DNA from 3 places in the Paraburkholderia sp. AV2 genome. Region 3 is predicted to be linked to each of the others. Evidence: riboswitches for the same ligand, from Rfam matches in the RefSeq annotation. Region 3 holds a riboswitch; each other region holds the start of a gene.
The links. Region 3 has a riboswitch for cobalamin ahead of V8683_RS20815 (HoxN/HupN/NixA family nickel/cobalt transporter). Riboswitches for the same ligand answer to the same signal wherever they lie in the genome.
Positions count from the first base shown of each region.

Region 1: it holds a riboswitch for cobalamin, as region 3 does, so the genes downstream of both, V8683_RS03635 (TonB-dependent receptor domain-containing protein) here and V8683_RS20815 (HoxN/HupN/NixA family nickel/cobalt transporter) in region 3, are expected to answer to the same signal.
Region 2: it holds a riboswitch for cobalamin, as region 3 does, so the genes downstream of both, cobW (cobalamin biosynthesis protein CobW) here and V8683_RS20815 (HoxN/HupN/NixA family nickel/cobalt transporter) in region 3, are expected to answer to the same signal.

Region 1 covers NZ_JBANLK010000003.1:150,273-158,066, reverse strand. The annotation lists gene V8683_RS03645 (hypothetical protein) at 1-148, opposite strand, end outside; gene V8683_RS03640 (c-type cytochrome) at 151-1,644, opposite strand; cobalamin riboswitch at 2,042-2,249, shown strand; gene V8683_RS03635 (TonB-dependent receptor domain-containing protein) at 2,338-4,287, shown strand; gene V8683_RS03630 (DUF1223 domain-containing protein) at 4,331-5,125, opposite strand; gene V8683_RS03625 (acyl-CoA dehydrogenase) at 5,305-7,095, opposite strand; gene V8683_RS03620 (AraC family transcriptional regulator) at 7,380-7,794, opposite strand, start outside.
Region 2 covers NZ_JBANLK010000016.1:74,229-82,022, reverse strand. The annotation lists gene cobN (cobaltochelatase subunit CobN) at 1-2,617, opposite strand, end outside; gene cobW (cobalamin biosynthesis protein CobW) at 2,651-3,727, opposite strand; cobalamin riboswitch at 3,800-4,075, opposite strand; gene V8683_RS13935 (cobalamin biosynthesis protein) at 4,287-4,721, shown strand; gene cobO (cob(I)yrinic acid a,c-diamide adenosyltransferase) at 4,779-5,381, shown strand; gene V8683_RS13925 (cobyrinate a,c-diamide synthase) at 5,386-6,705, shown strand; gene bluB (5,6-dimethylbenzimidazole synthase) at 6,689-7,363, shown strand; gene V8683_RS13915 (DUF4136 domain-containing protein) at 7,366-7,794, opposite strand, start outside.
Region 3 covers NZ_JBANLK010000032.1:2,692-10,485, forward strand. The annotation lists gene V8683_RS20800 (MarR family winged helix-turn-helix transcriptional regulator) at 1-364, opposite strand, end outside; gene V8683_RS20805 (YciI family protein) at 448-813, shown strand; gene V8683_RS20810 (glutathione S-transferase family protein) at 830-1,447, shown strand; gene V8683_RS20815 (HoxN/HupN/NixA family nickel/cobalt transporter) at 1,505-2,563, opposite strand; cobalamin riboswitch at 2,654-2,865, opposite strand; gene V8683_RS20820 (response regulator) at 2,925-3,926, opposite strand; gene V8683_RS20825 (ATP-binding protein) at 3,926-5,059, opposite strand; gene V8683_RS20830 (sensor histidine kinase) at 5,067-6,401, opposite strand; gene V8683_RS20835 (class I SAM-dependent methyltransferase) at 6,424-7,794, opposite strand, start outside.

The sequences.
Region 1 (7,794 bases), on a different contig from region 3:
AGATCGCGAGCCCCGAAGCGCCCATGGCCAGGTGCACGAAGGCAATGTGCGCCACCCACGTGAGCACCATCAGGATCTGAAACACCACGGGCTGCGCGGGTACCCCGGCGGGGTCGCGCATCGTGTTCATCACGGCACCAATATCCATGGCTAGTTCCTCGACGGCGCCGGCTGCCCCGCCGCATGTTGTTCCTGTTCCGCAACCAGCGCGGCCGCGTTCGCGCCGCTGCTTTTGCCACCGCTCTTGCCGTCATTCGCGGCAGCAACGGCGCGTTGTTCCGCCGCGTGCTGCTGCGCGATCAACTGGTCGACGTTCTTGCCGCTATCCACGGCTGCGAGGTAATGCGCAATGGCGCGAATCTCGTTGTCGGGCAGGTCGATGCGCGGCATGTAGGGCTGCGTGCCGTATTTCAGCGGACCGCGCAGGAAGGCCGCGATCATGTCTTCGTCGGTGGCCATGTGCAGCTTGTCGGGCAGGCTGCGCAGCGGGCCGCCCGGTTCGAGCGAGTGGCAGTTCGCGCAGGCCACCTTGGTCAGCAGGCGGCCCACTTCGAGCTCGTTGGCATCGGTCACGGTTCTCAGGCGGTCCGGCACGAACGGATGCAACTGGAGCAGGCCATGCTCGGCAATGCGCTCGACTTCCGAATGAATGCCCTTGCCGGGCACGTCGCGCGCGATCACCTGATTACCGTAGATGTACTGCCCCGCCACGTACGGCTTGCGCATCGACTCGCGCATGCGCTCTTCGGGCCACACCCCCACCACGGCAATGAACAGGAAGAGCGAAATCGCCAGCGACGTATAGACGCGCTGCGGGAAGGCCCAGGCGAAGCCGAGCCAGAGCGTCGCCACGGCAAACACCGCGACCATTCCCCTGGCGTAGACGGGCAGCAGATGCGTGTCGAGCATTACGAGCGCGTTTTGCGGCAGCGTGCGCAGGTAGTAGAAAAACATCACGACGGCCACGGCGCCGCCAAGGAGTCCCACCGGGGCGATCATGCGCACGACGCTGCGGCGCAGCGCGGGATCGCTCACGCGGCTGGCCACCAGCAGTCCGACGAGCGCCGCCATCACGATCATGCCGCCCGTGCGGGTGCCGAGCTGCGCGAAGAAGTTGACGTTGTAGAACGCCTCGCTCGTCGAGCCGGTCTGGTACCAGCTATCGTGGCCCGGCCACATCATGAACGAGAGCACGCCGACGATCAGCAGCATCGTCGCCCACGAAGCGAGCGCGAACGACCACGTCAGCTTCAGGTGGGTGCGCGCATCGATCTTGCCGATCAGGTAGACGAGCGCGTAGACGCCAATGACTTCAACCGTGAAGTAGACCCACTCGCTCGCCCAGACCCAGACGAAGTTGTGGATCAGCCCGCTCACGCCGCGCGGACTCGCCACGGTGATCGCATACCAGATCCCCGGGCCCGTGATCGAGCCGATGATGTACGAGAACACGAGCAGGAACATGCCGTAGCGCTTGATGAACTCCATCAGCTGCGGCTTGTTCTCGCGGTAGGCCCGCGTTTCGAGCAGCGCGAACAGAAACGAAGCGCCGACCGATGTGTGGGACGCCACGACGTGTATCACGCCGATGATCCCCATGACCCAGGCCGTACCGATGCCCGGAACGTAAAACGTCGGGTACATGCCGAGCATGTCCATACGTCTCCCCCTTCTTCTGTAGATCCGATCCGGATGAGCGGACGCCGCGCGCCCTCTGTGCACCCGCTATGCACCCCTGACTTCCGGATCAATGACGACACCTGAAATTCAGGGAGGGCCATGCTAGCAAAAGGTCCGCGTGGCTAACGCTGCGTAGCAGTTATGTTTGGAATCATGTCGGGAATCGCGCAGACCGGGCATCCACGCACCGCTGCAGCCGGAGCGGCAATGCGGACTGGCCCGCTCGACCGGGGATTTCTTTCATTTTTATTTCGGGCGCCGGCCGCTAACGCACCGGGAAACGCACCTCGTGCTGCGCGCCTTCCGTGCCTTTTTCGCATCACCCGCGGCCCGGACAATTGACGCGGCGAACCATGGCGCATTAACCTTGCGCGCTGATGGTTCCCGGCGACGGGATCAAAAGGGAACGCAGTAAAGGCGCGCCTCAAAAACGCGCGCTTCGAGACTGCGGCTGCCCCCGCAACTGTGAGCGGCGAGTCCATGCCCGCGCGAGCCACTGGGAAACCGGGAAGGCCGGCAGAGGACGCAGACCCGCGAGCCAGGAGACCTGCCATCAACCGAGGTCCATGCAGCCGCAACGGGCGGGGTGTCCCGAAGCGCCAGCGCCGCTACGCGCGGCTGCTCGCTGCAGGGACAGCCCTGACCTCAGCCCCGCACATGAAACTAAAACAATTCATTCTCACGTCGGCCGTGACGGCCTGCGCGTGGCACAACGCCCATGCCGCCGACGACGCGACGCTCGCACAACAGGACCAGACCGATCAGACTGACGAGGCGCACGGCGAAACCGCGCTGCCGAGCATTCTCGTTGTCGGCGACACGCAGCATCTGCCGCAGTCGTTCGACCGGCGCTACGCGAGCACCCAGGTCCTCACGCGCGCGGACCTCGATCGTCTCGCTCCGCAAGATCCCAGCATCACCCAGGCGCTTGCCACGCTGCCCGGCGTGACGGTTTCGCAGAACGGCGGGCCGGGATCGGCGGCTTCGGTCAGCATCCGCGGCTCGTCAGCCCAGCAGGTGGCCGTCTTCATCGACGGCATACGTATTGGCTCCGCCACCACGGGCGAGGCCGAATGGGCCGATCTGCCGACCGAGGCGTTCGACCGCGTCGAGGTGATTTCCGGGCCGGCCGCCGCCTCGTTCGGCGCGGATGCGGTGGGCGGCGTCGTGCAGCTCTTCACGCGCCACGCGTCGAACCAGCCGAACCAGACCACGGTCTCGTTCGGCGGCGGCTCGAACAAGACCTTCGACACGCAGGTCCGCACCTCGGGCACGGTCCCCTCCACCGGGCCGCTGGCCGCGCTGGGCGGCCTGACGTATTCGCTCGGCCTGCACGACTACAACACTGCGGGCATCGACGCGACCCAGCCGTGGGCCTACGGCCACGAAGACGGGCGCAATCCGTATCACGCCCAAGACGTGGATGCGCGCCTCGGCTATGCGCGCGACAACTGGTCGATCTCGACGTTCATGCTCTATCACCGCTCCGATCTGTCTTACGACAACGCGGGCGGCGACGACCGGCAGCTCGATCATCAACTGACCACGGGCATTGCGTTCCACTGGGACATCACGCCGACCACGCAGTTCGATCAGTCGGTGGGCTACGCAACCGATCGTCAGTTCGTCTACGCGAATGATCCGACGATTCCCACCGACGAAATCGACTCCACGCGCTTCAGCACGTCCACGTCGCTCACGCACCAGGAGACGGGCAACCGATTGTTCGGACTGCCATTCACCGGAGAGACGAAGCTCGCCTACGACTTCACGCGCGAACAGGCTTTCCTGCCGGTAGATATCCCGACCGGCGTACCCACCCGCGACGATTCGGCGGTGTCGCTGCACCAGTCGACCACGCTCGGCCCGTGGACGCTGTTCCTCGCAGGGCGCCACGAGATCGTCGAAGGCCAGACGGTGAACACGGGCAATGTCTCGCTGGCGTGGGAGATCACGCCGGTCTACACGGCGCGCGTGTCTTATGGCAACGCCTTCCGCCTGCCAACGTTCGACGATCTCTACTATCCGCAGTACGGCAATCCCGATCTGCAACCGGAACGCAGCGACAGCGTCGAAGCGGCCCTCGATGCCAACACGTCGTTCGGCACCTTCACGGCCGCCATCTACGACACGCGTTTCCACGACCTGATTGCTTACAGTTCGGAGACCTTTATACCGTTCAACGTCGGCCGTGCGCATATCCAGGGCATCGACCTCTCATACAAGGGCACGCTCGGCAAGTCCACGCCGGTGAGCCTCACCGTCGGCCTGCTGAATCCGGAAGACGTCACCGACGATACCTGGCTGAACCGCCGGCCGCGGCAGACAGTCAACCTGAGCGTCGATCACACGTGGGACGAGTTCCACCTCCACGCGCTCAGCACGGGCATCTCGATTCTCTACAACGGATCGACCTTCGACGATCAGGAGAACACAATTTACCTGCCTTCGTGGACGACGGTCAGTCTGCGCGCTTCTTATCAGATCAATCCGCACCTCGCGCTGTCCGCCTCGCTGGCGAATCTGTTCAACCGGCAGTACATGACGGCCTATGGGTATAACAGCCTTGGGCGGACGGCGTTTGGGAAGATTGCGTATACGTTCTGATGGTGATGGGTCCACCACGCGGCCTCGTGAGGCGCTGCCTCGCTCACGAGGCCCCGCAAGTTCCAGCCCTCACGGCCTGCAAAACCTGATCGCGCCCGTTCTGCACCAGTGCGACAAAATGCAGACGCGCGCGGTCCCATTGGGGAGGCACGGCGATATCGCGCCGCACGATTCCGCCCTGCGAACCCAGTGAAACAGGCCCCACCCAGAGCCGCACGACACTGTCGTGCGAAAGCGTCGTGCCGCCGTTTTCGCCTCGCAGCACATGCGAGACGAGCCCGTCTTCCGTAACGGCGAAATAGAGCTGCGCGCCGTCCGCCGGTAACGCACGAGTATCGCGAGGCGTAACCCTCGCCTCCAGCTCGACGGTGTTATTCGCATCGGAGCGCGTCGTCAGCGCTATCTCCACCGGCGCGGGTGTGGTGTTGATCCTGCGGATCGCTTCGGGCAACGTGCCATGCCATGAGCGAATCTCCTCGCCGTTCGCGAAAAATTCCGGCGTGTAGACGAAGGTGCCGTGACCGGCGGCCACGAGTTCGCTCTGGCGGGCGTCGAAGACCTTCTGCGCCATCACGTCCTGCCAGCCCAGGCTGTCCCAGTACGTCACGTGCAAGCCGAGCGGAATCACGGCCGATCCCGGACTGGCTTCGCGCGAGAGCATGCTCAACTCGCGATCGGCCGGCGGGCAACTCGAACAGCCTTCGCTCGTATAGAGCTCAACCACGGCCGCAGTACCGGGCCCGCTCGTCGCGTGGCAAGCATCCGACGCATAGGACGCGTTCGCCACCAGTAAGGCGAGCATCAACAGGAAACCACCGAGCAGACCAACGAGGCGCATGATGTCCCTCCACAGCGGCACGCCCGCGCGGGCGCGCGGGTCAGCGGATCGGTAAGGCGGCACAAGTCGCCTGGACCCTGCTGTTAATTCGGCTGGAAGTTCGGTGGGGTTACAGCAGATCAGGAATTTTCGCGAGCGGGCCGGGCGACAAGAATGCCGCCCGGCCCCAGACTCGCCAATCAGAACTGGTCTTCCGCCAGCGCGAGCACGCCTTGCGCGCCGCGCGCACTGAGCACGGACGCCTCGAAACCGCTCGCGAGCGGCAGCACATGCTCCGCATAGAACTGGGCAATCGCGATCTTCGCGTCATGGAACGACGGGTCGTCCGAGCGGTTGCGTTGCGCGGCCAACAACGCGCGCGCCATTTGCCAGCCGCACAGCACGACGCCCGCCAGCTTCAGATACGGCACGCTGCCCGCGAACACCGCATTCGGATCGGTCTTCGTGTTCGCCACGACGAACGCCACCACGTTCGCCAGCACCTTTGCGCCCTGCTCCAGTTGCGCGCGCATCGATGCCGCCGCCGGACCGTCCGCCTTCGCCAGTGCATCGACCGTGGCGGCAACTTCGGCCAGCAGCGCCTTCGCCACCGCACCGCCGTCGCGCACGGTCTTGCGGCCCACGAGATCATTGGCCTGAATGGCCGTCGTGCCTTCGTAGATCGCGAGAATGCGCGCATCGCGGTAATACTGTGCGGCGCCCGTCTCCTCGATGAAGCCCATGCCGCCGTGCACCTGCACGCCGAGGCTTGCCACCTCGTTGACCATCTCCGTGCTCCAGCCCTTCACGATGGGTACGAGGTACTCGTAGACCGCCTGATGACGTGCGCGCTCCGCAGCGTCCGAATGCCGATGGGCGTGATCGCTGTGGGCCGCCGCCACGTAGGCGAGCGAGCGGGCGCCTTCGGTCAGGGCGCGCATGGTCGCCAGCATGCGGCGCACGTCGGGGTGGTGAATGATGGTGACGGACTGCACCGCCGATCCGTCGACGGGACGGCTCTGCACGCGCTCCTTTGCGTACGCTACAGCTTTCTGATACGCACGGTCGGCCACGCCGATACCCTGCATGCCCACGCCGAAGCGCGCCGCGTTCATCATGATGAACATGTACTCGAGGCCGCGGTTCTCTTCGCCCACGAGGTAGCCCACGGCGCCGCCATGATCGCCGTACTGCAGCACGGCAGTCGGGCTCGCCTTGATGCCGAGCTTGTGCTCGATGGACACGCAATGCACGTCGTTGCGCGCGCCGAGCGAGCCGTCCTCATTGATGAGGAACTTCGGTACGATGAAGAGCGAAATGCCCTTCACGCCGGCGGGCGCATCGGGCGTGCGCGCGAGCACCAGGTGGACGATGTTGTCCGCCATGTCGTGCTCGCCCCACGTGATGAAGATCTTCGTGCCGAAGACCTTGTAGCTGCCGTCGCCCTGCGGTTCGGCGCGCGTGCGCACGAGCGCGAGATCGGAGCCCGCCTGCGGCTCCGTGAGGTTCATCGTGCCGGTCCATTCGCCCGAGATCAGCTTCGGCACGTAGCGCGCCTTCTGCTCTTCGGTACCTGCCGTAAGCAGCGCCTCGATCGCGCCGTCGGTCAAGAGCGGGCACAGCGCGAACGACAGGTTCGCCGCGTTGAGCATTTCGATGCACGGCGTCGCGATCAACTTGGGGAGCGCCTGACCGCCGTACTCGGACGGGTGCTGCAAACCTTGCCAGCCGCCCTCGACGAACTGGCGGAATGCGAGCGCGAACCCCGGCGTCGCCGTGACTTCGCCGTCACGCCAGCTACTGGGCGCGCGATCGCCCTCCACGTTCAGCGGCGCAAGCACTTCGCCGCACAGCTTCGCGGCTTCGTCGAGCACCGCCTGCGCCGTGTCGAGATTCGCGTCCTCGAAGCCCGGCAGCGCAGCGACGCTGTCAATTCCGGCCAGTTCTTTCAGCACGAACAGCATGTCCTTGACGGGGGCGGTGTAGCTCATGATGGTCCTTCCAGTGGTGCGGTAAGAGGGTGGCGCCGCGGCGCGGGTCTCGCCATGGGTCTCGCCGCGGGTCTCGTCGGTAAAGGAGCGGGAACGGCGGGATCTGGGGCAGATCGTAGCGCCAAAGCGGCTTCGCCGACTGTCCAAATCTGCCCACCTGGTGACAAATCTGGCCACGCCGTGCCGGCCAGCCCGCGTGCAGATGCAGGGCGTGGCGCCGCAAGGCGCATCATGCAGCACTGCTGCGATCGATCCGCCCCCCCATCCTGGGTAGGCCAGGCCTCTCAGGCGCGCACGCGGTAGGTGCCGGGCGTGCTGCCCGTCCAGTGGCGGAAGGCGCGGTGGAACGCGCTCGGATCGTCGAAGCCGATGTCGCCGCCGATGGCCGCAATCGTGTCCTGCGTCTCGGTGAGGCGCTGGATGGCGATGTCGCGCCGCAACTCGTCCTTGAGCAACTGGAACGAAGTCTCTTCGGCCGCGAGCCGCCGGCACAGCGTGCGCACGGAGCAATTCAGGTTCTGCGCCGCCGCTTCGATGGTCGGCAGATCGGGCAGCGCGGTGGCCATGAACTGCCGCACGCGATGGCCTGTTCGCTGCTCGCTGAACGTTTCGAAGATCCAGTCGCCGGGCGAGCGCGCGAGAAAGTTGCGCAGATTGCGCTTGCTCTGGCGGATCGGCAGATCCAGATAGGCCGTGCCG
Region 2 (7,794 bases), on a different contig from region 3:
TATCGACCGAATAGAAGTTGCGGCCTGTCGGCAGCACGTCGGGGCGGCCGCGCGAGGGCGATCCGCTCGGGCCTGGCGGCACGAAACGGCCCTCCAGCGCGCGGCGGAACTGGCGCAGTTCCTCCGTGCCGCAGGCGTCGAGGCGCGGCAGCACGTCGTCGGCAAGGCGCGCGAGCACTTTCGCAGCTTGTGGCAACGATGCTTCGCATTCCACCGTGCCGGCGTCGCATACGCGCGCGACCAGCGATCCCGCCAGCGCCTCCAGCCGCTCGCGCGTATCGCCCGTGTGGCGCCAGGGCGTCTCGCTCACCGCTTCGAGCAGCGCCGGGCGCGGCCCGGTCCACGGCGCGGCCCAGTCCACGGCGGCCGGGTCGAGCAGATGATCGATCCGCAGATCGCGTGCGAGCGCGTCGATCAGTCCGGCGTTCGCGCCCTGCCCGTCGCCGCACGCATAGCGGCCCAGCGCCAGCAGTGTGTCGCGCCGCTGCGTCCCCTGCGGCGACGCGCCGAAGATATGCAGCCCGTCGCGAATCTGCGCTTCCTTCAGTTCGCAGAGCCAGGCGTCGGCACGCGTGAGCAACGCGTCTTCCGTCGCTTCGTCCTGCGGCGCCGGCATGCTGAGTTCCTCGTGCAGCCGGTGCTCGACGATCGTCTCCAGGATGGTCCGGCGCAACAGTTTCGCGCGGCGCGGATCGACCATCAATGCTTCGTAATACTCATCGACCTGCCGTTCGAGATCCTGCAGCGGGCCGTAGTTTTCGGCGCGCGTGAGCGGCGGCATCAAATGATCGATGATCACCGCCTGCGCGCGCCGCTTGGCCTGGCTGCCCTCGCCGGGGTCGTTGACGATGAACGGATAGACGTGCGGCAGCGGGCCGAGCGCCATGTCGGGCCAGCAGGTATCGGCCAGCGCGACGCTCTTGCCCGGCAGCCATTCGAGGTTGCCGTGCTTGCCCACGTGCGCGATCGCGTCGATGCCGAAGGTCTCGCGCAGCCAGAAGTAAAATGCTAGGTACGCGTGCGGCGGCACGAGTTCGGCGTCGTGATAGTTCGCGTAGGTGTCGTCGCCGCGCGAGCGTGACGGCTGGATGCCGACGAAGACCTGGCCGCAGCGCCAGCCCGCAATCATGAAGCGGCCGCGGCGCACGGTGGGATCCTGCTCGGGCGGCCCCCAGCGCGCGATGAGCGCGTTCTGCGCGGCGGCGGGCAAGCGCGCGAACGCGCGCCGGTAGTCGTCGAGGGCGAGGCTTTGCCACGCGGGCCGCAGCGCGCGCGTGTCCGGATCGTTGGTCACGCCCTGCGTGAGCCGCGCCATGAGCGCGTCGCCATCCTCGGGTAGATCGGGCAGGTCGGCCACGGCGTAGCCTTCGTCGCGCAGCATCCGCAGGAGGCCAACCACCGAGGCCGGGGTGTCGAGTCCCACGCCGTTGCCAATGCGCCCTTCGCTCGCCGGATAGTTCGCGAGCACGAGCGCGAGCTTTTTCTCCGCATTCGGCAGCCGGCGCAAACGGCACCAGCGGCGGCTCAACTCCGCCACGAACGCCACGCGCTCGGCATCGGGCTGATAGCGCACGACGTCGACCTGGGTTTCCTTGCAGTGGTACGCCAACCCCTTGAAGCTGATCGCCCGCGTGATGAGACGGCCGTCCACTTCGGGCAGCGCGATATGCATGGCAATGTCGCGCGAATTAAGGCCGTGATTGTCCTTGAGCCAGTATTCGCGGTTGCCGCCGGAGAGGATCACCTGCAGCACCGGCGCGTCGCCCGCGAGCGCGAGCGGCGCGGGATCGTCGAGCGACGAGGCCGCGAAAGCCGTGGTGTTCAGCACGAGCGCGATGTCGTGCGCGGCGCAGAGCCCGTCGATCACGTCGCGGCTCAACGTGTCCTTGAGCGAAGTGACGGCAAGCGGCAGCGGATTCATGCCGCGCTCCGTCAAGGCATCGATCAGGGCATCGAACGCCGCCGTGTTGGCGGCCTGCAGATGCGCCTTGTAGAAGAGCAGCATGACCACCGGCGCATCGGGCTGCCAGCGCGCGCGCCAGTCTTCGATCGTGGCAACGTCGCGCGATGGATGATAGAGCGCGGCCGCGGGCAGCGCGAGCGGCGGTGCCGGTTCGCTGCCCCAGCCGAAGGCGCGCCACGCGAGCGCGCGCAGGAAACCCTCGGCGTTCGCCGCGCCGCCTTCGCGCAGGTACCGCCACAGCAGCCGGCAGAATTCGGGCTCGGCACGGCTCTTCGCGATCAGGCCGGGATCTTCCTGAAGGTCGCCGGAGAACATCGCGAGCAACTGATCGCGGCGTTTGGCGAGCGCGACCACCTGCTCGATGCCGTAGGGCCAGTAGGCCTCGCCGCCCAGATGATCGACCACGACAACGCGCGCATGCTGCAACACGTCGTCGACATAGAAGTCCACCGAGGCCGGCTGGCGCAGATACGTGACGTTCGCAAGCCGCACGCTCGGGAACCCGGCGGGCAGGCGCGGCACGATACTCGCGAGCAGCGCGAGCGTCGTGTCGGCGGAACTGAGGATGACGATGTCGGCGGGCTGCTGGTCGATACGGACCACGCCGGCCGTATCGTCGACGAAGCCGCCCGGCGTCGTTCGCAACAAATGCATGAGAGAAGTGTCGCTGGCGTTGGCGTGGGTCGATCAGGCCAGCGCGCCCGGTGCGAGCGCGGCTTCGAATGCGCGTTGCAGCGTGGCGGCGTCCAGATTTTCGCCGATCAGCACGAAGCGGCTCGCGAGCGACTGCGACGCGGCTTCCTGCGCGTTCCAGCGGCGGTCGAAGTAGCTGTCGAAACGGCGCCCCACGCCCTGCACCACGAGCCGCATTGGAGCGCCGGGCAGCGCGGCGAAGCCCTTCACGCGATAGATCGTGTGCGCGTCCACAAGGCGCTGCAGCGCCTCGATCGCGCCCTCGCGCGAGGCAACCGTGGCCGTGACGACGACCGAATCGAATTCGTCGTGGTGATGATCGGCATCGTCGGCGGAACCATGATGGTCGTGGCGCAGATGGATGCTTTCCTCCGAGGCCGCTTCGAGCCCGAGCAGCGTATGCAGATCGAGCTGGCCATGTTGCGCGCGTACGATCTTCACCTGCGGAGGCAGTTCCTCGCGCAGTTCCTCGATGAGCGCATCCTGCGCCGCCGCGTCGAGCAGATCGGTCTTGTTGAGGATGACGAGATCCGCGGCCGAAAGCTGATCTTCGAACAGCTCGTGCAGCGGCGATTCGTGGTCGAGATTCGGGTCGGCCTTGCGCTGCGCGTCCACGGCTTCGGGGTTCTCGGCGAACTGGCCGCTCGCGGCGGCGGGGCCGTCCACTACCGTCACTACCGCATCGACCGTGAAGGCGTTGCGAATCGATGGCCAGTTAAACGCCTGCACGAGCGGCTTGGGCAGCGCGAGCCCCGACGTTTCGATCAGCACGTGATCGATCTCGCCGCGGCGCTCGAGCAGTTGCTCCATCACCGGGAAAAACTCTTCCTGCACGGTGCAGCAAAGGCACCCGTTGGCCAGTTCGTAGAGCTGGCCTTCCCGTTCGTTGCCGTTCTCGTCGCAGCCTATGCCGCAACCGCGCAGGATTTCGCCGTCGATGCCGAGTTCGCCGAACTCGTTGACGATCACCGCCACGCGCAAGCCGCCCGCGTGCTGAAGAATGTGACGCAGCAGCGTGGTTTTGCCGCTGCCGAGAAAGCCCGTGACGATGGTGACCGGGATCTTGCGCATGTTCATGAGGTATTCCTTCGGCGCGAATGGCCGCGGGCGTGGAGCATGGATCCGGCACCGCCTCCCCGCAGCGCGAATCCCTCGTGTCTGGCCGGTATCCGGACTGACGAAACGCCGCTCCGCCTTCCCGCGCGCCGGTCCTCGCGGACCGTCTGCACAGTGGCATGAGCTGCATGCGGCGCGCATGCGTCGAAGCGGCTTGCCTCGCCCATGCAGGGCGAAGCGATCGTTGTACCGTTGCGGGTGCAGTTCAGGTTGGCCAGTCCCTCGCCGGGATGGCTCCCTGATTCCCGTTTAACTGCGCGCGCAAGGAACGCGCGCGCGAGCACCAGAGTGCGTGCGAGTGTAGGCGTGGGCCACGGGATCGTCAAGGAAAGGCCCGGACGCCCGCTGTTGTTTACCCCTGGCGCCGGGACCTCGCGCCCGGGCGCGAAAAACCGTGTGCTATCGTATGCGCGCATCCGCCGGGCAACGGGCAAAGCCCGCGCCGCGGTGTCTGCTGCCCTGTCCGCTGCCTTGTTTCCAAGCACTCACCGTGAATTCCGCTACGTCTGCAAGCCTGCTTCCCGCGCCCTCCGCCTTACCCGGCCCCGCAGCGCTTGCGCTCGGTATCGGCTGCCGCCGCGGCGCGACGCTCGCGCAGATCGAGCGCGCCGTGCGGGCTGCGCTCGCGGTGTTGCCGATGGCTCGCGTTGCGGCCGTGGGGACGCTCGACGCGAAAGCCGACGAACCTGCGCTGCTCGCGTTCTGCGCGGCACATGGCTTGCCGCTTCACACGTACACACGCGAAGCCATCGCTGCCGTGCCGGTTGAGGCCGAGCCATCGGGTGCAGCGCGCACGAAGTTCGGCGTCGATGGCGTGAGCGAGCCTTGCGCCCGGCTCGCCGCCGGCGGCGGACCGCTGGCGTGCGGCAAGCTCGCGCTCGACGGCGTGACCGTAGCGGTTGCCGTGGTCGTTGCCGCAGTCGTTACTCCCGCGCAGGCGCCGCGCTAAACCGGCGGTGCATACGCACACGTTAAGAACCCCGCATCCTCAGACCTCGTTTCGCCCATGAAAACCGATCCCGATTCGCACCTGCGCATGACCCAACGCCGCCGTGAAGGCCACGAAAAGAAGCAGGCGGCGGCTTCCGTCGAAAAAGGGCTTTTGATCGTCAACACCGGCAACGGCAAGGGCAAGAGCACGGCGGCCTTCGGCATGGCCGTGCGCGTGCTGGGCCACGGCATGAAGCTGGGCGTCGTGCAGTTCATCAAGGGCGCGCTGCACACGGCCGAGCGCGACTTCCTTAGCAGCGTCGCCCATTGCGATTTCGTGACGATGGGCGACGGCTACACCTGGAACACGCAGAATCGCGACGCCGACATCGCCACCGCGCGCAAGGGCTGGAACGAGGCGAAGCGCATGATCGAAAGCGGCGAATACGGCATGGTGATCCTCGACGAGCTGAATACCGTGCTCAAGTACGAGTACCTGCCGCTCGACGAAGTGCTCGCCGTGCTGAATGCGCGCGGCCCGCTGCAGCACGTGGTCGTGACGGGCCGCCACGCGCCCGACGCGCTGATCGAAGCCGCCGATCTCGTCACCGAAATGCGGCTCGTGAAGCATCCGTACCGCGAGCAGGGCGTGAAAGCGCAAAAGGGCGTGGAGTTCTGAGCCGATGGTTGCCCGCGCTGCCAGCATTGCCTGCCCCGCGCTCTTCGTCAGCGCACCCGCCTCGGGCCAGGGCAAGACCACGCTCACGGCGGGACTCGCGCGCCTGCACCGCCGCGCCGGCAGGCGCGTGCGCGTCTTCAAGACCGGGCCCGACTTTCTCGATCCGATGATCCTCGCGCGCGCAAGCGGCGCGCCGGTCATGTCGCTCGATCTGTGGATGGTGGGCGAGCACGATTGCCGCACGCTGCTCACGCAGGCCGCGCAGGAAGCCGACCTGATTTTGATCGAAGGCGTTATGGGCCTCTTCGACGGCACGCCCAGCAGCGCCGATCTCGCCACGACCTTCGGCGTGCCGGTGGCGGCCGTGATCTCGGCGAAGTCGATGGCGCAGACCTTCGGCGCCGTCGCATTCGGGCTCGCGCGCTTTCGCCTCGACGTCCCGTTCCATGGCGTGCTGGCGAACCGCGTGGGCTCGGCACGGCATGCGCAGATGCTGCAGGAAGCCTTGCCGGCCGACCTCCGCTGGCTGGGCCACGTGGCCGGCGACGCCCTCATCGAACTGCCCGACCGGCATCTCGGCCTGCATCAGGCGAGCGAGATCGCCGACCTCGACGCACGCATCGAACGCGCCGCCGACGCGCTCGCGCAAACCGCGCTAGCGGACCTGCCGCCGCCCGTCGAATTCTCGCTCGCGAGCGCGCCGACTCCCCTTCCGCGCCTGCTCGAAGGCCGGCACATCGCGATTGCGCGCGACGCGGCGTTCTCGTTTGTCTATCCGGCGAACGTCGCGCTGCTCGAAGCGCTGGGCGCGCGCGTGACGACCTTTTCGCCGCTCGCCGACGAGGCCGCCCCGGCGAACGCCGATGCGATCTATCTGCCCGGCGGCTACCCCGAACTGCACGCCGCGGCGCTCGCGCGCCATACCCGCAGCGCGGCGTCGCTGCGCGCGCATGTGGAGGCCGACAAGCCGCTGGTCGCCGAGTGCGGCGGCATGCTCTGGCTGCTCGAAGGCCTGACCGATACCGAAGGCACGCGCACCCCCATGCTCGGGCTGCTGCCGGGCGAGGCGGTCATGCAGCGGCGCTTCGCGGCGCTCGGCATGCAGCAGATCGACAGCGCGCACGGCACGCTCAGGGGCCACACGTTCCACTACTCGCGCGTGAGCACACCGCTTGCGCCCACACTCGTCGCGCGCCATGCGCAGACCGGCGCCGCGGGCGAGCCGCTCTACCGCCACGGCCCGATCGTCGCCACCTACCTGCATGCCTGGTGGCCCTCCAACCCCGCTTTCACGGCCGCACTCTTTCATGGCTCAACCCTTTGACGAAGCCGGGCGCGCGGCGGTCTACCGCGCGATCTACGAACGGCGCGACATGCGGCACTTCGTGCCCGGCCCCGTCGATCCAGCCACGCTGCAGCGCCTGCTGGACGCCGCGCATCACGCGCCGAGCGTGGGCTTCATGCAGCCATGGCGCATCGTGCGGATCACCGACGCAACGTTGCGCACGCAACTGCATGCGGCGGTCGAGCGCGAGCGCCTCGCCACCGCCGATGCGCTAGGCAAGCGGCACGATGAGTTCATGAAGCTGAAGGTCGAAGGGATGCGCGAATGCGGCGAACTGCTCGTCGTCGCGCTGATGGATCGCCGCGAGCCGCATATCTTCGGGCGGCGGACGCTGCCCGAGATGGATCTCGCCTCGGTAGCCTGCGCGATCCAGAACCTGTGGCTCGCGGCGCGCGCCGAAGGGCTGGGCATGGGCTGGGTGTCGATCTTCGACGTGGACGAAGTGCGCGGGCTGCTCGCCATGCCGGCGGGCGCCAAGCCGGTGGCAATCCTGTGCCTCGGCCACGTGGCCGAATTCTATCCGCAGCCGATGCTGGAGATGGAGCATTGGGCCGAGCGCCGCGCGCTCGGCGAATGCGTCTACGAAAACCGCTGGCCGCGGGATGGCGCCGAAGACGATCGGCCGCCTTCGGCCTGACGTCACTGCGCCGGGGCGACTGCCTTTACGGAAATGACTTCCGGCAGCGCGCCCGCGCCGCCCTCGCCCCCCGCACCCGCTTCTGCCCCCGCCTCGCGCAGCTTCACGCGCCATTGCGGCGCACCGGCCGCACCGGCATAAGGCAGCCGCGCGAGCGCGCTCGCGACGAGATACGGCAGCGCCTCCTGGGCATTGGCGTTGCGGTCGTGCTTCACGACGCTCACGCGGTACGCCTCGGCGCCGCCGGGCAACGCGAAGAAACGCAGCGTGAGCGCATGCACGTACGGCCGCCCGAACCACGGGAATGGCGAACCGGCGGCCGGCTCGCAAGCCGGCGCACAGTCGCCCTGGGCAATCCCTACATCGGCCGGGCGCGTCGACCAGGCAGCAGAAACCACGTAGGCCGCCTTCTCCGGCGCGCCGTCCACGAA
Region 3 (7,794 bases):
GCCACAAAGGGAAAGCCTCTGCGAGCAGCCGCTGGCCGGCGGGCGTCAGGGTGAGCAGACGGCTGCGCTTGTCGTCCGGATCCTGCGTAATGGTGACAAGCTCGCGCCGCTCCAGTGGTTTGAGCGCGGCCGTTAGCGTGGTGCGATCCATCGCGAGCAGCGAGGACACGTCTTTCATCGCCGGGGGATGGGGCCGGTTGAGCGACATCAGCAGCGAAAACTGCCCGTTCGTGAGGTCCAGCGGGCGCAAGGCGTCGTCGAAAATGCGCGCGAGGTTGCGTGCCGCGCGCTGCATATGCAGGCACAGGCAGCAGTCGCGAACCATCGCGGTCATTTCGAAGGGAATTTTTTTCGCCCGTGCCATGTTGCAATTATGTTGATATCAACCTATCCTGTCAAGGCTCGAAGGGCAACATTCCGTTGCTCCCCTCATCGGACGGAGGATCTATGAGCGATCAGCAATTGTTTCTCGCGGTGTTTCTCGGCAGCAAGGACAACCCGCGCATGCATGCGTGGATGGCATTGCCGGAAAAAGAACGGCTCGCCAGGCAGCGGGAGGGCATTGCGGCCTGGCATGCCTGGGTCGACAAGCATCAGGCGGCGATTGTCAACATGGGTGGTCCGCTCGGTAAGACTTTGGCCATCGGCGAACATGGCGTCAAGGAAACGGTCAACGCGCTGTCTGGCTTTACGGTTGTGCGCAGCGCCTCGCATGAAGAGGCCGCGAAGATGTTTGAAGGCCACCCGCATTTCGCGATCTTCCCGGGCGAGTCGGTTGAAGTGATGCCCGTTCTTCCGATCCCTCGCGGCTGACTTCCAGGGAGCCGTCATGAAACTCTATGGATTTCCAGGGACCCGCGCGCAACGTGCGCTGTGGGGGCTGCACGAAGTCGATGCCGATTTCGAATATGTGTCGGTGAACCTGCTCCAGGGCGAGCACAAGCAGCCCGAATTCCTGCGCATCAATCCGGCGGGCAAGGTCCCCGTGCTGGTGGACGGCGACCTCGTGATTCCGGAGTCGGCCGCGATCGTGCTCTACCTTGCGGAAAAATATCCGGAGAAAGCGCTGCTGCCGGTCGATCTCGAAGCACGGGCGCAGGTGTATCGCTGGACCCTGTTCGCGGTGACCGAACTCGAACAGCCGCTCTGGAGAATTACCCGGCACGCCTTTCTTTACCCGCCGGACAAACGCCTACCGGCCGATATCGAGCTGGCGCGCGAGGATTTCAAAGCCATGGCCGCGATCCTCGAAAAGCATCTGGAAGGGCGTCAGTTCCTTGTTGGCGACAAGCTGACGGTGGCCGATTGCGTGATGGTCTATCTGATCGATTGGGCGAACGAAATCCAGTTGGTCGATGGATTCCCGGGCTTGCAGGCATACCTCGAACGCCTGTATGCACGGCCCGAGGCGCCGCAGCGAATCGCCGACGCGCGCAAGGCGGCGTGATGCCGATGCACGCAAGTTTGCGTGACATCGGCTGCCCGCCGCAGCGCGCGCGGTGAATTACTGGCCCGACCGGTAGACCGGCAGCTCGTCGTAGCGTTTCAGGCGGTAGATGGCGAACGACACCAGCCACGCGAGGATGAACACGCCGATGATGACGAAGCCGAGGTTGTTGAAGTTGTCGTTGAGGGTGCCGATCAGATCCCAGAAACCGCCTTTCAGGTTGAACTGGTCGGCGATCAGCCCGAGCGTTTCGATGCCGCCGATCAGCACCGCAACCAGCACGGAGACGAGCGTGATCGTGAGGTTGTAGTAGAGCTTGCGGATGGGGCGCACGAAGGCCCAGTCGTAGGCGCCGAGCATGAGCACGCCGTCGGTCGTATCGACGAGCGACATGCCGGCTGCGAACAGCACGGGAAACACGAGCACGACGCTCATCGAGAGGCCCTGCGCGGCCTGGCTTGCCGAAATGCCGAGCAGGCTCACTTCCGTTGCGGTGTCGAAGCCGAGGCCGAACAGGAAGCCGAGCGGCAGCATCCACAGCGGTCCCGAAACGAAGCGGAAGAGCGGGCGGAAGAGCCGGGCGAGGAGGCCGCGGTTGTTCAGCAGCAGATCGAGATCGTCGTTGTCGTAGGGCTTGCCGCGGCGGACCTTGTTGAAGGCGCGCCACACGCCGCGCAGGATGACGATATTCATCGCGGCGATGAGAAACAGGAACAGCGCGGAGACGCTGGTGGAGATGACGCCGCCAAGATCCTTCCAGGCTTCGACGCGGCTTTCGAGGGCGGCGGCCGTCGCCGCGACGGCTGCCGCGACCAGCAGCACCACGGCGGAGTGGCCGAGCGCGAAGAAGAAGCCCACGGTCACGGGACGCTTGCCGTCCTGCATCAGCTTGCGCGTGACGTTGTCGATCGCGGCGATATGGTCGGCATCCACGGCATGGCGCAGGCCAAAGCCATAGGCGAGGAGGCCTGTGCTCAGGAGCAGCGGGTGAGCGTGAAAGGCGATGAATGCCCAGATCCAGGCACCGATGTTGAAGGCTGCAAGGACGACGTAGATGCCGATGACGCGGCGGCGGAGGGACGCCGGAGCGGCAACCGTTTCCAGAGTGGTGGACATGTGACAGATCCTGAGGTCGGGACTGTCCCTGCAACGAGCGACCGCGTAAAGCGGCGCTGGCGCATTGGGACACCCCGCCCGTTGCGGCTGCATGGACCTCGGTTGATGGCAGGTCTCCTGGCTCGCGGGTCTCTGTCCTGTGCCGGCCTTCCCGGTTTCCCAGTGGCGCGGGGTGGCATGGACTCGCCGCTTACAGTTGCGGGGGCAGCCGCAGACTTTCGAAACCCGGCCGTTTTCACGGCGAGCTTCGACTGCGTTCCCTTTTGATCCCGTTGCCGGGAACCATCAGCGCGAAAGCGTAATCGCCCCTACGTTGCGGTGTCAACCTTTCGAGCAAAACCGCTCTCACCCCCTGCCGCGTTCAGAACTGCTCGATCCAGGCCGCGAGGCGGTCGGCAGGAAATTCCGTTCTGTGCTGAGTGGGCAGGAACGCCATGCCACTGTCCTTGCGTACCGGTTCGAGCGCGAAGTCGTTCCCGTCCAGCCAAAGCAGGCTGGCCAGCCAGACGGCGTGCCGGACCGACACGGCCTTGCTGGCCGGCTCGCCCAGGAACTCGGCCAGCGCGGTGAGATCGTCCAGGATCAGGCCGTCGCCTTCGCGCCGGACCGTGATGCCCGCGTGCTCCAGCGTTTCGGCCATCGCGGCCACCGCGTTGCCGGTGGTCGAGCCGACGTGGCGGTTACGCAGCGCCGCGAGGTTCGCCGCCACCATATGGCCAAACGTGCCGCTTCGGGCGCTCTCCGCAGCGATCAGATCGGAGTAGTCCATCAGCAGCCAGTCCGGCTCGGGACTGGGTACCTCGGCGAGTACCGCCGCAGCCAGGTAGGTCTCCACCGGCTGGAACCGCTCGGGCCCGATCAGCGCGGCCGAGAGGGACCGGACAAGGCCGATCCGCGTGGCGAGCGTCTGCTTTTGCAGCACGCCCAGCTTCTCGCGCACGAGCTGGTCCCGCTCCTTGCGCAGCTCGGCCAGTTCGAGCGCCTGTTTCAGCTCCATGCGCAATGCGGTGATGTCCCACGGCTTCTTGATATAGCGGTGGATCTGACCGAGGTTCACGGCCGCCACGGTCTGGTCGATCTCCGAATACGCGGTGGTCAAGATCCGCACGATATGCGGATAGCGCTCGCTCGCGTAACGCAGCAACTCGTTGCCGTACTCGCCCGGCATGCGCTGGTCGGAGACAAGGACCCCCACCCTGTCACCGTGTGCGTCCAGCAGCGCCTTGCCTTCCTCTACCGAGCCGCCAGTCAGGACCGGCGCCAGGCTTCCAATGGCACGCTGGAAGTACTTCACGGCCGTGGCCTCGTCATCGACGAAGAGGATCGCCGGTGACGACTCCTGGTTGGCTTTCGCTTCGTTCATCAACAACTCCTGAGTGTTTGACCTTTGATAGGGGGGAAATCCAGCACTACGTTGGTGCCAACCCCCGACGTGGACTCGATCCGAAGTCCACCGCCGCAAGACTGCATGACACGGTTGCATAGAATCAGGCCCAAGCCGTGGCCGCCGGATTGTGCGTGCGTTGTAATCGGGTCCGTCAACAGGCGGGCTTTGATCTCGGGCGGAATGCCCGGGCCGTTGTCGGAAATGCCGATACCGGGACTGGGTTCCGCCGTGACGGTAAAGCGCACAGACGGAGCGGGAATATCCGCGAGCGCGCGCAGCGCGTTCGACAAGAGCGAGGAGAGCACGAGCGCCACGCAGTTCGGCTGCGTGACCACGGCAAAGTCGCCGTCGACCTCGACCTGTACCCACGACCGCTGCCCCGCAGCGAACGGATAGGTATCGAGCAAGGCGGAAATCAGCCCGTGCGCCGTGATCTCGCTGCGGGCGTCGTCCCCGGCAGGCTTGCGGCGCCCGTTTTGGACCGAGCGCCAGAAGGACGAAACCACCGCGAGGCAGTACTGCGCGCTCTCGCGCATGGATCGGGCGGCGCCGTCGATATCCCACTGCGACTCGTGCTGCTCGTCGGCGCGATGTTCGATGTTGCTCGCGTTCAAGGCGATGGCAGCAAGCGGCGTGTTCAATTCGTGCGCCAGAAAGGCCAGAGTCTCGTCGATCGCGATCAGCCGGTGATTCTGGATGGCGCGTTCCTGGTGGCGCTCGAACGCCAGTTGCAGCGTCTCGCGCACGGAAGCCTGCCTGAGCGGCTTTTCGAGGATGCGGAACACCTCGCCGGTATTGACCGTCTGCAGCAGCACGTCGATGTCGGCATAAGCCGTCACCAGAATCCGAACGATGTGCGGGTAGTCGTGCGCCACCTGGCGCAGCAGGTCGCCGCCGTCGCGGCCCGGCATGCGGAAATCCGTGACCAGCACGGCAATGCGGGCGCTGTCCCGCTCCAGGACGGCGATGGCCTCATCGCTGCTCGTGGCCAGCAGGACCTCGTAATCCGCACCGACCATGCGCGAGAAATACTTTCCCGCCAGCTCTTCGTCGTCGACGTAGAGAACCGTGGGCTGTGTTTGCCGGATGTCTTGCCGGATTTCGTTCATGGCGTTCTCACGGCGCGCGCGACAGATCGAAGCTGAACGACGCCCAGTTGCCCAGCTCGCTCTCGGCGAACAGCAGGCCGCCGTGGCGCTCGATGACCGCATAGCTGATCGACAAGCCGAGGCCGAGGCCTTGTCCCACCTCGCGGGTGGTAAAGAACGGCTCGAACACGCGCGCGAGATTCTCGTCCTTGATGCCCGGCCCGTTGTCCTTGACCGTCACGGCGAGGCGTTGCTCCTCCCATTTCGCCGAGATGTGAATCGCCGGCCCGGTGGTGCCCGCGTTGCGCATGGCCAGGACTGCGTTGGAGAGCAGGTTGATCAGCACGCCGATGATGGCCGCTTCGTCGCCCTGCACGAGCGTATCGGTCGGAAGCTCGCGCGTCACCGTGACGCCGCGCAATTCGTGCGCGACAAGCCGCGTAGCGGAATCGAGCGCTTTTTCGAACAGGAAGGGCGTCCCCACCTCCGCTTCGGCGCCCGGCTTGCGGTAGGCAAAGGTCTTGAGGTCCGACACGATGTGCTGGATCCGCTGCATGCCCTGCTTGGCGTCGACGAGACATTCCTGCAGCGTTGGCTCCGCTTTGGCCGCGGGCTCTTCCATAGCGACTTCGATTGCCATCAGGCAAAAGTTCACGGGGTTATTGACCTCATGCAGCAACCCCGCGGCAAGCGTACCGATAGCCGCCATCTTTTCCTGCTGCAGCAACTGCCCCTTGATGTCGACCAGCTTGCGGTTGATCGATTCGAGCTCGGCGTTCTTCTGCGAGACTTCCGCCTTCAGGCGGAACAACATGAAGCGCACCCGCTCGTTGAAGAAGGTATAGACGCCGCTGGCGGCAGCGGCGAACAGAAGGAGCAGGACGTTGACGGTCAGCGTGCCGATAGGCGCGCCGCCGCCGGAATGCAGCAGGCAGGCAATCAGGTAGAGCGCGCAGGACAACACGCCGAAAACCATGTTCTGCCATAAGCCGAATGGCAGTGCGATGCCCGAAGCGAAGATGGCCAGGTTCAGGCCCATGTAGTAGGGCGACAGTACCCCGTCGGTCCTCCAGATCATCCACGAAATCATGATCTGCGGCAGCAGTAGCCAGGACAGCGTCAACCATGGAGAAAAGCGTCGCCCCGCCACGCTGCCCAGCAGGATCGCAATGCCGCCTATCAGCAGCGAGACGACCACGCGCGCGGCAGAGAACGAGATCAGTTGTTGAGGATACTGCGCATAATCCAGCCCCACGCCGAGCAGGACGAGCACGATGGCGGTACAGGCACCGCCGCGGCTGAAGGTCACGCGGAAGTCGGCCAGTTCGGTTTGATAGCCTGTGTGCAGTTGAGCAGTGCTCATGGATGGGGTGTCCGCCGGCGTTTCAGAGGATCGTGGCTTCCGCGAACACATTCACCCCGGTCTCATCGACGTAGAGCTTGTGGTCGGCGGATTGCGTGGGCAGCAGCGAACTCATGCCGCTCTCGTTCCGATAGATCAGATACCACTCGAGCAGATGCTCCATGCCGTACTTCTCGGGGTTCGCCGAATGGACGTTGGTGACGAGCAACTGGCCGCCGGGCCGCGTGCGGGCCGCGAAATAACTCAACAGACGCGCGCAGACCTTGTCCGAGAGATAGTCGAAGAGGCCGGCACAGTAGACGGCGTCGAATTCCCGCGAAGACTCGTCGGGCGAGATCTTGCGTTTGAGCAGGTCGTGCACGGATTGATGCACCATTTCCACCGAGGTCTTGTGTCCGGCTTCGGCCGCCGCCTGTTTGATCGAGGCCTCCGTAAAGGCCAGCGTTTCCTCGCTGAAATCGACCAGTTGAAACGACAGCAGCTCGGGCTGCGCATATTCGCGCACGAAGCGCTGGATCTCGAACGCCGGTCCGCAGCCGACGTTGAGGATACGAAACGGCCTGCCCGCAATGCGCGCTGCATCGGCCTGACGCGTGAGAAAGTCGATCAGCAGCGTGATCCGGTTGCGGTGCGCGGTTGCCACGGCGGCCTTGAGGAACGCCGTGTTGACGATCTGGAAGTAGGTGGTCGGCCCTTGCTGCGGATCGCTCAGGATCTGGTTGACCATCTCGTAGTCGCCGGCATAGCCCAGCGGCTTGGTGAACGTCCGGTAGACGAAGGGCGCGCGCAGCAGCAGCGGATGCAGTGCCGACTGCGCATAGGATCGATGCACGGGCGCCAGCTCGGGATCGACACGCTCCGCCTCTTCCTCCAGCCAGTTGAGGTAGGTCTTGACCTTGACCATGATGGGCGTGGCGAGCTCGTAGAACAGATCCTCGCGCAGCCTGCCTTCGTTTTTCGGCAGGCTTTCGGTCAGATCGACCTGCTCGACCCAGCGCGACACTTCCGAGAGGAACGCGCGCATCTCGTTGACCACGATCTGATAGTCGCGCCGGATATTGAAGCGCGTATCCCAGTCGGTGATGAAGAGTTCGGCTTCCCGCCCGACCGACCTGGGTTCGTTGGGCAGCACGCTAAGCTCGCGCCACTCGTCGATCAGCGCCAGCGAAACCACCGCGGTGAGGCCGGTGTTCACGAGGCTGACGACCACCGCCTTGCCCAGATAGGCGTTCTTGGCGCCCATCCGCACGCTCAGGTCGCTCAGGACTTCGCTGACCTGCACGATCGAGTATGGGTTATAGACCTCCATCACCAGCGACTTTCTCTGGAGGTTGATGATGGTTCCACGCACCTGCTCGCGCTGTGAGTTGCGGAAGCTAACTACCGGGTCGAT